Regions from separate parts of the Streptomyces sp. NPDC002602 genome, predicted to be linked through region 2. Evidence: riboswitches for the same ligand, from Rfam matches in the RefSeq annotation. Region 2 holds a riboswitch; each other region holds the start of a gene.
The links. Region 2 has a riboswitch for thiamine pyrophosphate ahead of thiO (glycine oxidase ThiO). Riboswitches for the same ligand answer to the same signal wherever they lie in the genome.

Region 1: linked by a shared signal. The riboswitch ahead of thiC (phosphomethylpyrimidine synthase ThiC) and the one ahead of thiO (glycine oxidase ThiO) in region 2 are both predicted to bind thiamine pyrophosphate.
Region 3: linked by a shared signal. The riboswitch ahead of ACFYW3_RS20515 (thiamine ABC transporter substrate binding subunit) and the one ahead of thiO (glycine oxidase ThiO) in region 2 are both predicted to bind thiamine pyrophosphate.

The regions. Positions count from the first base shown of each region.
Region 1 covers NZ_JBIAQX010000006.1:204,857-208,105, forward strand. The annotation lists gene ACFYW3_RS19275 (YibE/F family protein) at 44-1,435, opposite strand; TPP riboswitch at 1,508-1,653, shown strand; gene thiC (phosphomethylpyrimidine synthase ThiC) at 1,648-3,249, shown strand, end outside.
Region 2 covers NZ_JBIAQX010000002.1:79,323-82,571, reverse strand. The annotation lists gene ACFYW3_RS05760 (thiazole synthase) at 1-310, opposite strand, end outside; gene thiS (sulfur carrier protein ThiS) at 316-516, opposite strand; gene thiO (glycine oxidase ThiO) at 513-1,703, opposite strand; TPP riboswitch at 1,701-1,813, opposite strand; gene ACFYW3_RS05745 (NAD(P)/FAD-dependent oxidoreductase) at 1,905-3,125, shown strand; gene ACFYW3_RS05740 (Rv2175c family DNA-binding protein) at 3,244-3,249, shown strand, end outside.
Region 3 covers NZ_JBIAQX010000007.1:89,634-92,882, forward strand. The annotation lists gene ACFYW3_RS20510 (iron ABC transporter permease) at 1-67, opposite strand, end outside; gene ACFYW3_RS20515 (thiamine ABC transporter substrate binding subunit) at 121-1,224, opposite strand; TPP riboswitch at 1,309-1,417, opposite strand; gene rlmN (23S rRNA (adenine(2503)-C(2))-methyltransferase RlmN) at 1,477-2,589, opposite strand; gene ACFYW3_RS20525 (phosphatidate cytidylyltransferase) at 2,664-3,249, opposite strand, start outside.

The DNA of each region.
Region 1 (3,249 bases), on a different contig from region 2:
CGCTCACCACCCGCCGTCGCCCCGTCCGGTCCCGCCCCTACGCTCAGCGCTTGCGCCGCCGGCCCCGGCCACCACGTGCCGGACCCGCGGCCGGCGCGGTGTCCGGAGCGCCCGGGCGGTCGGCGGAGACCACCAACGCGGCCAGTGCCGTGGTGACCGGTACAGAGGCCACGAGCCCGATCGAGCCCACGAGGGTCCGTACGATCTCCTCCGCGACCAGCTCGCTGTTCGCGACCGAGCCCATGCTGCTGTTCGCGATCGAGAACAGCAGGAGCAAGGGCAGCGCGGCGCCCGCGTACGCCAACACCAGCGTGTTGACCACGGACGCGATGTGGTCGCGGCCGATCCGGATGCCCGCCCGGTACAGGGCTCGCGGGCCCATCTTCGGGTCGGCCTGGTGGAGTTCCCAGACGGCTGAGGTCTGGGTGACCGTCACGTCGTCGAGGACGCCCAGGGAACCGATGATCACGCCTGCGAGCAACAGGCCGCTCATGTCGATCTCCGGGTACAGACCGTGGATCAGACCGGTGTTGTCGTCGGTGTTCCCGCTGAGGAACGCCCATCCGATGAACCAGGATCCCAACAGGCCGATCAGCAGAAGCGAGACGAGCGTCCCGAGGACGGCGACCGAGGTGCGCGCGGTCAGCCCGTGGCACATGTAGAGGGCGATCAGCATGATCGCGCTGGCCCCGATCACCGCGACGAGCAGAGGGTTGGAACCCTGGAGGATCGCCGGGAGGATGAAGAGGGTCAGGACGGTGAAACTGACAGCGAGCGCGATCAGTGCGAACAGTCCACGCATTCGCCCGACGATGACGACCGCGATGGCGAAGATCCCGGCGAGCAGTGCCATCGGGAACTTCCGATTGAGGTCGATCACGGAGTACTGGAGGTCCCGGGGTGCGTCCGGGGCGTACGCGACCACCACCTCCTGACCGCTCGCCAACTGGCGCGGAGCGCCGGGCTGGACGATCTCGAAGAAGGTCCGGCCCTTGTCGGGGCCGCTGGTGACCTCGACGGTGGCCTTCTTGCACTCGCCGGTCTGCGCGGCCTGGGCCTCACGGCCTTCCGGGGTCGACGTGTCGCCCGTGGGGGGCACCTGCGAGGCGTTCACCGACTTGCAGTCGACCTGGGCCAGGGTGACGACCTTCCCCTGCTGGGTCTGGCGGTCGAACCCGACGCCGGTGCGCTCGTGGGCAGGGGCGCCCCCCGGCCAGAGGACCACCATGCCGATGAAGACCGCGGTGGCGAACGGGATCAGTACGGCCGCGATGACCTTGCGCAGGTGCTTGGAAACGGGAGCGGCCGGGCCGTGGCCATGGCTGTGGGAATGTCCGTGGGAGGGGCTTGGCACATGGCCGAGTGGGGCGTGTTCGTGACCGGTGTGACCGGTGTGCTCTGCGGGCTCGGTGGGGGGCTGCGGCGAGGTCGTCACCGGCCGATCATCGCAAGAGATGAGGGGGCCCACTGTTCAGCACGCCACAGATGACGCTAGCGTGGGGGCACCTTTGCACAACGCGGGAGCTCGGAGCACCGGGCTGAGAGGACGCTGATCACCGTACGCACGTCGTCACGACGTACGGGAAGAGGCTGCGTCGACCGCCGAACCTGTTACCGGGTAATGCCGGCGTAGGGAGATCAGGTCTCATGACCATTCAGGACGCACGCACGCCTGCCGTCAGCCAGGACGTCGACGGCCAGACCGAGCGCCAGCCCGGCTGGCACAAGGGATACCTGGCGGGCTCCCGCCCCGACATCCGGGTGCCGGTCCGCCAGGTCCACCTCACCAACGGAAAGGACGTGACGCTCTACGACACGTCCGGTCCGTACACCGATCCCCAGATCGAGACGGACGTCCGCCGGGGTCTTGCTCCGCTCCGCGAGAACTGGATCATCGGTCGCGGTGACACCGAGGAGTACTCGGGCCGTCCCGTGCGCCCCGAGGACGACGGCATCAAGCACACGTCCCCCCGCGGTGGTCTCAAGAACCTCGACGCGGTCTTCCCGGGTCGGCCCCGTCAGCCCCGCCGGGGCCGCGACGGCGCCGCCGTCACACAGCTCGCGTACGCCCGACGGGGCGAGATCACCCCGGAGATGGAGTACGTCGCGATCCGCGAGAACGTCTCCCCCGAGGTCGTCCGCGAGGAGATCGCGGCGGGTCGCGCGGTGCTTCCGGCGAATGTGAACCACCCGGAGATCGAGCCGATGATCATCGGTAAGCGCTTCCTGGTGAAGGTCAACGCCAACATCGGCAACTCGGCCGTCACCTCCTCCATCGAGGAGGAGGTGGACAAGATGACCTGGGCGACCAAGTGGGGCGCCGACACGGTCATGGACCTCTCCACCGGCCGCAACATCCACACCACGCGTGAGTGGGTGCTGCGCAACTCCCCCGTCCCGATCGGCACCGTGCCGCTGTACCAGGCGCTGGAGAAGGTCGACGGCCGTGCCGAGGACCTGACGTGGGAGATCTACAAGGACACGGTCATCGAGCAGGCCGAACAGGGCGTCGACTACATGACGGTGCACGCCGGCGTGCTGCTGCCGTACGTGCCGCTGACCGCCCGTCGCAAGACCGGCATCGTCTCGCGGGGTGGCTCGATCATGGCCGCGTGGTGCCTCGCGCACCACAAGGAGAACTTCCTCTACACGAACTTCGAGGAGCTCTGCGAGATCCTGGCGACGTACGACGTCACGTACTCGCTGGGCGACGGCCTGCGCCCCGGCTCCATCGCCGACGCGAACGACGCGGCGCAGTTCGCGGAGTTGAGGACGCTGGGCGAGCTGAACACCATCGCCAAGCGGCACAACGTCCAGACGATGATCGAGGGCCCGGGCCATGTCCCGATGCACAAGATCAAGGAGAACATCGACCTTCAGCAGGAGATCTGCGAGGAGGCGCCGTTCTACACGCTCGGGCCGCTGACCACCGACGTCGCTCCCGCGTACGACCACATCACCTCCGGCATCGGCGCGGCCATGATCGCCTGGTGGGGTACCGCGATGCTCTGCTACGTGACGCCCAAGGAGCACCTGGGTCTGCCCAACCGGGACGACGTGAAGACCGGTGTCATCACGTACAAGATCTCCGCACACGCGGCCGACCTGGCCAAGGGACACCCGGGCGCCCAGGAGTGGGACGACGCCCTGTCGGACGCCCGGTTCGAGTTCCGCTGGGAGGACCAGTTCAACCTGGCCCTCGACCCGGACACGGCCCGCGCATTCCACGACGAGACCCTCCCGGCTGAG
Region 2 (3,249 bases):
CGGCCACGACTTCGAGCTTGACCCAGTCCGTGCCGAGGGCCTCGCGGGCCAGCCGCGCGGTCAGCACGGCCTCGCCGGCCGTGAAGCAGCCCGCGGTGTTCGGCAGGACCGCGATGCCCAGTCGGGAGAGCACGGACAGCACCGACCCCTGGACCGTCGGGTCCAGGCGGCGCATGGCCACGGTGGTCAGTTCCGTGCCGGAGGCGATCAGGGCGCGTTCCAGGACGTCCAGGCTGGGGGCGCCGCCCGTGCCCATGATCAGGCGGGAGGTGAAGGTCCGGCCGCCGAGGGAGAAGAGGTCGTCCGCCATCGTGGTCAGCCTCCCTGGACCGCGGTGAGGACCTCGACCCGGTCGCCTTCGCCGACCTCGGTGTGCGACCACCGGCCGCGCGGCACCACGGTCTCGTTGAGTGCCGCCGCGACGCCCTGGTGGGCGCGCGTCAGGGTGGCGACCACCGCGTCGAGGGTGGTGCCGGCCGCGACCTCGCGCGGCTCGCCGTTGACGGAGATGGTCATGCGTACGACTCCTGACGTGCCTGGGTGAAACGGCGCGGGGTGAAGGGGCGGGCGACCTCCGGCATGGTGCCGGTGGCCAGCAGTTCCGCCATGACGTCGCCGGTGAGCGGGGTCAGCAGCACCCCGTTGCGGTAGTGCCCGGTGGCCAGGTGCAGGCCGGGCAGTTCGGTGGGTCCGAGCAGCGGGGCGTTGTCGGGGGAGGCCGGTCGCAGGCCCGCCCGGGTCTCGGTCAGCGGGAGTTCGGTGATGCCGGGCACCAACTCGTGGGCGTCGCGCAGCAGCTCGTACACCCCGCCGGCGGTGACGGTGGTGTCCCAGCCGAGTTCCTCGCTGGTGGCCCCGACGACGAGTTCGCCGTTCTCGCGCGGCACCAGGTAGACGTGGCTGCCCCGGACGACGGCCCGTACGGTCCGGGAGAGGAACGGCGCGTACGAGGCCGGCACCGTCAGCCGCAGCACCTGACCCTTCACCGGCCGTACCGGGACCCGCACCTGCGGTGGCACGCCCGCCAACCGCCCGCTCAGCGAGCCCGCGGCCAGCACCACCTGGTCGGCGCGCAGCTCCGTGCCGTCGTCGAGCGCGGCCCCCGCGGCCCGGTCGTGCAGCACGGTCAACCGGTCGGCGCCGGCCCGGTGGACGCTCACCCCGGCCCGTTCGCAGGCGGCCAGCAGTGCGGCGGCGAGCCGGCGCGGGTCCACCTGGTGGTCCCCGTCGACGCGCAGGCCGCCCCGGACGCCCGGGGCCAGCATGGGTTCCAGGCGCCGGCACTCGCGGCCGGTCAGCCACTGCGACTCCAGCCCGCAGCGGCGTTGCAGCGCGTGCAGTTCGCGCAGGTGGAGACGGTCGTCGGAGTCGAGGGCCACGGCGAGGGTGCCGCAGGCGCGGTAGCCGATCCCCAGCCCGCCGGAGGCCTCGGTGAGTTCGGCGGCGAACTCCGGGTAGCGGGCGGCGGAGGCGACGTTGAGCCCGAGCAGGGTCTCCTCGCCGTAGTGCAGCTCGGTGACGGCGGCGAGCATGCCGGCCGCGACCTGGGCCGCGCCCCCTCCGGGGGACGGATCGACGAGTACGGTGCGCAGTCCGCGCCGGGCGGCCCGCCAGGCGACGACCAGGCCGATGACGCCGCCCCCGATGACGAGGACGTCGTGACCCGCCGGTCGTGACACGTGCGGTGAACGCGATGAGTGCATGGGTGTCCAGCCCCTCCCTTCGCCGGCATGACCCGGATCAGGTTCGTACGGTCGGAGGCCGGTCAGCCTCCCTCTCAGCCCGGTGCGCCCGGACTCCCGCGATAGGTACGGTGGCCAGACTAACCCCGGGGTCGATGCCGGGTAAGGCTGCCTCCCCGCCCGCTATTCCTGACGCACCGTCAGAAGATTAGGGTGGGAGACGTGAGCGAGCAGACGGAACAGACTCAGAGCGGCGTCGTCATCGTGGGCGCCGGAATGGCCGGCGTGCAGACCGCCGTGGCCCTGCGCGAACAGGGCTACACCGGCCCCGTGACCCTGCTGGGCGCCGAACCCCACCAGCCCTACGACCGGCCCCCGCTCTCCAAGGCGGTCCTCCTGGGCAAGGCCGAGGACTCCGCGTTCGACGTGGACTTCGAGGGGCTCGACATCCGCCTTCGACTGGGCACCGAGGTCACGGGCCTGCGCGCGGGAGCGCGCGAACTCGACACGGAGGTCGGCCCGGTCCCGTACGAGGCCCTGGTCCTGGCGACCGGCGCCGAACCGCTGACCCTGCCCGGCTCCGAGGGCGTCCGCGGCGTCCACCTGCTGCGCACCCTCGACGACGCCGCCCGACTGCGCCCCGTCCTCGCCGCCGCCCCGGCCGTCGTCGTGGTCGGGGCCGGCTGGATCGGCGCGGAGTTCGCCACCGCGGCCCGGGAGGCGGGCTGCGCCGTCACCGTCGTCGAGGCGGCCGACCGGGTCCTGGCGGGGGCCCTGCCCGCCGAGGTCGGCGAGGCGATGGGCCGCTGGTACGCCCAGGCGGGCGCGACCCTGCTGACCGGCGCCCGGGTGGCCTCGGTGGAGCCGGGCCGGGTCCTGCTCTCGGACGGCCGGGAACTGCCGGCCGGCGCGGTCATCGTGGGCATCGGGGCCCGCCCCGCCACCGCGTGGCTCGCGGACTCGGGGATCGACCTGGGACCGGACGGCTCGGTCACGGCCGACGCCTGGCTGCGGACCTCGCTGGAGGACGTGTACGCGGTGGGCGACTGCGCCTCGTTCCCCTCCGCCCGCTACGGGACCAGGCTGCTGGTCCACCACTGGGACAACGCCCTCCAGGGCCCCAGGGTGGTCGCCGCCGACATCCTGAGCGGCGGAACGGACCGGGCCTACGACCCGGTGCCCTACTTCTGGTCGGAGCAGTTCGGGCGCTTCGTGCAGTACGCCGGGCACCACGACGGCGCGGACGAGACGGTGTGGCGGGGCGACCCGGCCGACCCGGCGTGGTCCGTCTGCTGGCTCCGCGACGGGGTCCTGGTCGCCGTCCTCGCCGTGGGCCGCCCCCGCGACCTCGCGCAGGGCCGCCGCCTGATCGAATCCGGCACCGCCCTGGATCCGGCCAAGGTCGCCGACCCCGCAACCCCCCTGAAGTCCGCCGCGGCCTGACCCCGGCCACGGTCGCGGGGCGCCGCCGCGCCGGGCGGGGGCCCGGTGGCGCCCGCCCCGGCGCCCGGACGGACGGCCCGGGTACCGGCGGCCGGCCCGAGATGGCAGGCTTGTCCCCGTGACC
Region 3 (3,249 bases), on a different contig from region 2:
CGCGCCCGACGATCGCGGCGACGGGATAGGCGAAGAACAGCCCGAAGAAGGCGAGCGGGATCACCATCAGGCCCAGCCTGACCAGCGTGGCCCGCGTCCCCCCCCTCGGGCTCACCCGTCCTACTTCACGGCGAGCGAGGACCATGCCTTGACCCACTGCTCACGGTTCTTGGCGATGGTCTCCGGCGCGACGTTCTCCGGCTTCTCGATCACCACACCGTGCTTCGTGAAGAGCTCCGGCAGCGCCGCGTTCTTGACGACCGGGTTCACGAACATGTTCAGGGGCATGTCTTCCTGGAACTTCTTGCTGATCAGGAAGTCGAGGAGGGCCTTGCCCCCCTCCTCGTTCTTGGCGCCCTTCAGCAGACCCGCGAACTCGATCTGGCGGAAGCAGGTGCCGGCGGAGACACCGGTCGGGGCCTCGGCCGGCTTCGGCTCGCCGTACAGCACCTCGACCGGCGGGCTGGAGGCGTACGAGACGACCAGCGGGCGGTCGCCCTTGGCCTTCTTGCCGCCGGCCGAGCCGGAGAACCGCTCGTTGTAGGCCTGCTCCCAGCCGTCGACGACCTCGACGCCGTTGGCCTTCAGCTTGGTCCAGTAGTCCTTCCAGCCGTCCTCGCCGTACTTGCCGACGGAGGCGAGCAGGAATCCGAGACCGGGCGAGGAGGTCGCGGCGTTCTCGGTGACCAGCAGGTCCTTGTACTCCGGCTTGATCAGGTCGTCCAGCGTCTGCGGCGGGGCGATCTTCTTGTCGGCGAAGTACTTCTTGTCGTAGTTGACGCAGATGTCGCCGGAGTCGATCGGGGTGACCCGGTGCTCCTTGTCGAGCACGAACTCGGGCTTGACCTCGGCCAGGCCCTTGGCCTCGTACGGGGTGAAGATGCCGTTGTCGAGGGCGCGCGACAGGAGGGTGTTGTCCACGCCGAAGAAGACGTCGCCGCGCGGGGAGCCCTTCGTGAGGATCTCCTGGTTCAGGGCGGCGCCCGCGTCCCCGGACTTCAGCTTCTTGACCGTGTAGCCGCTCCGCTGCTCGAACTCCTTGAGGACCGCGTCGCTGACGTTGAAGGAGTCGTGGGAGACGAGCGTGACGGTCTTGGACTTCGGTGCGTCGCTCGCGCCCGCCGACGGCTTGTCCTTGGCCTCGCCGTCGCCGCAGGCACTGAGGGTGCCGACGCCCAGCGCGGCCACGAGCGCGAGGCCCGCGTACTTCCTGGTGGTGCTCACTGGTGAATTCCTCCTGGGATGTCCAGGAGAAGACGCGGCCCTGCCCGGCGCTCTGTGGAGCGGACGCCGGGCAGGGCGCAACAGCTTGAGTGGTGACCGAACTTCCTACCCCGAATGACCGGGGCGAGGTTCAGAGGGTCTGCGGTGACGGTTACCGCACTCTCAGCGCTGTGGCGCTCCCCTGTCGGAATATGAAATTTGTTCGGCCACAGAGTACCCCGGTGGCCGAATGTGACTGACCGGAAACGAAAGCTAGCGCTCCGAGGCTGCCAGCTGGCCGCACGCGCCGTCGATCTCCTGACCGCGGGTGTCGCGTACGGTCACCGGCACCCCGTGGCGGGCGATGGCCTCCACGAAGGCCTTCTCGTCCTCGGGACGCGAGGCCGTCCACTTCGAGCCGGGGGTCGGGTTCAGCGGGATCAGGTTGACGTGCACGCGCTTGCCCTTGAGGAGCTTGCCGAGCAGGTCACCACGCCAGGCCTGGTCGTTGATGTCGCGGATCAGGGCGTACTCGATGGAGATGCGACGGCCGGACTTCTCCGCGTACTCCCAGGCCGCGCCGAGTACCTCACGGACGTTCCAGCGGGTGTTCACGGGCACGAGGGTGTCGCGGAGCTCGTCGTCCGGGGCGTGCAGCGACACGGCGAGACGGCACTTGAAGCCCTCGTCGGCGAACCGCAGCATGGCCGGGACCAGACCGACGGTGGAGACGGTGATGCCGCGCTGGGACAGCCCCAGACCGTCGGGCTCCGGGTCGGTCAACCGACGGATGGCGCCGACGACCCGGTTGTAGTTGGCCAGCGGCTCGCCCATGCCCATGAAGACGATGTTGGACAGTCGGGCCGGCCCGCCGGGGACCTCGCCGTCGCGCAGCGCTCGCATGCCGTCCACGATCTGGTGCACGATCTCGGCCGTGGACAGGTTGCGGTCCAGACCCGCCTGGCCGGTGGCGCAGAACGGGCAGTTCATCCCGCAGCCCGCCTGCGAGGAGATGCACATGGTGACCCGGTCCGGGTAGCGCATCAGCACGGACTCGACGAGCGTGCCGTCGTGCAGCTTCCACAGGGTCTTGCGCGTGGTGTCGTCATCGCACGAGATGTGCCGCAGGACGTTCATTAGGTCCGGCAGCAGCTCCTGGCGGAGCTTCTCCCGCGAGGCGGCCGGGATGTCCGTCCACTCCGCCGGGTCGTGCGCGTACCGCGCGAAGTAGTGCTGGGAGAGCTGCTTGGCCCGGAACGGCTTCTCGCCGATCGCGGCGACCGCCTCGCGGCGCTCGGCCGGGGTCATGTCGGCGAGGTGCCGGGGCGGCTTCTTCACCCCGCGAGGGGCGACGAAAGTGAGCTCTCCCGGAACAGGGCGGGCCATGGCAGGTACTCCTCGTAAGACGAAAGGCGCGCCGCAGAAGCAGCACGCCTTTCAAGAGTAACCGGAGGCCGGTGTCAGCCGGTGCCGACGAAAGCGGCCAGCAGCAGCCACACCACCGGAGCGGTCGGCAGCAGGGAGTCGAGCCGGTCCATGATCCCGCCGTGTCCCGGGAGCAGGGTCCCCATGTCCTTGATGCCCAGGTCCCGCTTGATCATCGACTCGCCGAGGTCGCCCAGCGTGGCACTGACCGCGACGGCCAGCCCCAGCAGCAGGCCCTGCCACCAGACCCCGCCGTCGACCAGGAACTCCATGCACAGCGCGCCGGCCACCATCGCGAAGGCCACCGCCCCGAAGAGCCCCTCACGGGTCTTCCCGGGGCTGATGCGCGGCGCGAGCTTGGTCTTGCCGAAGCGCCAGCCCACCGCGTACGCCCCGGTGTCACTGACCACGGTCAGGGCCAGGAACGTCATCACCCGCTGCGGACCGTCGTCGGCGGCGAGCAGCATCGTGACGAAGGTCGCCAGGAAGGGTACGTAGAACGCCGCGAAGACACCCGCCGTGACGTCCTTGAGGTAGTCCTCGGGCGGCTCGGTCATCCGCCAGACCAGGACCGCGAGGGCGGTCAGGGCCATGGCGACCCAGGCTCCCTCGGCCCCCCGG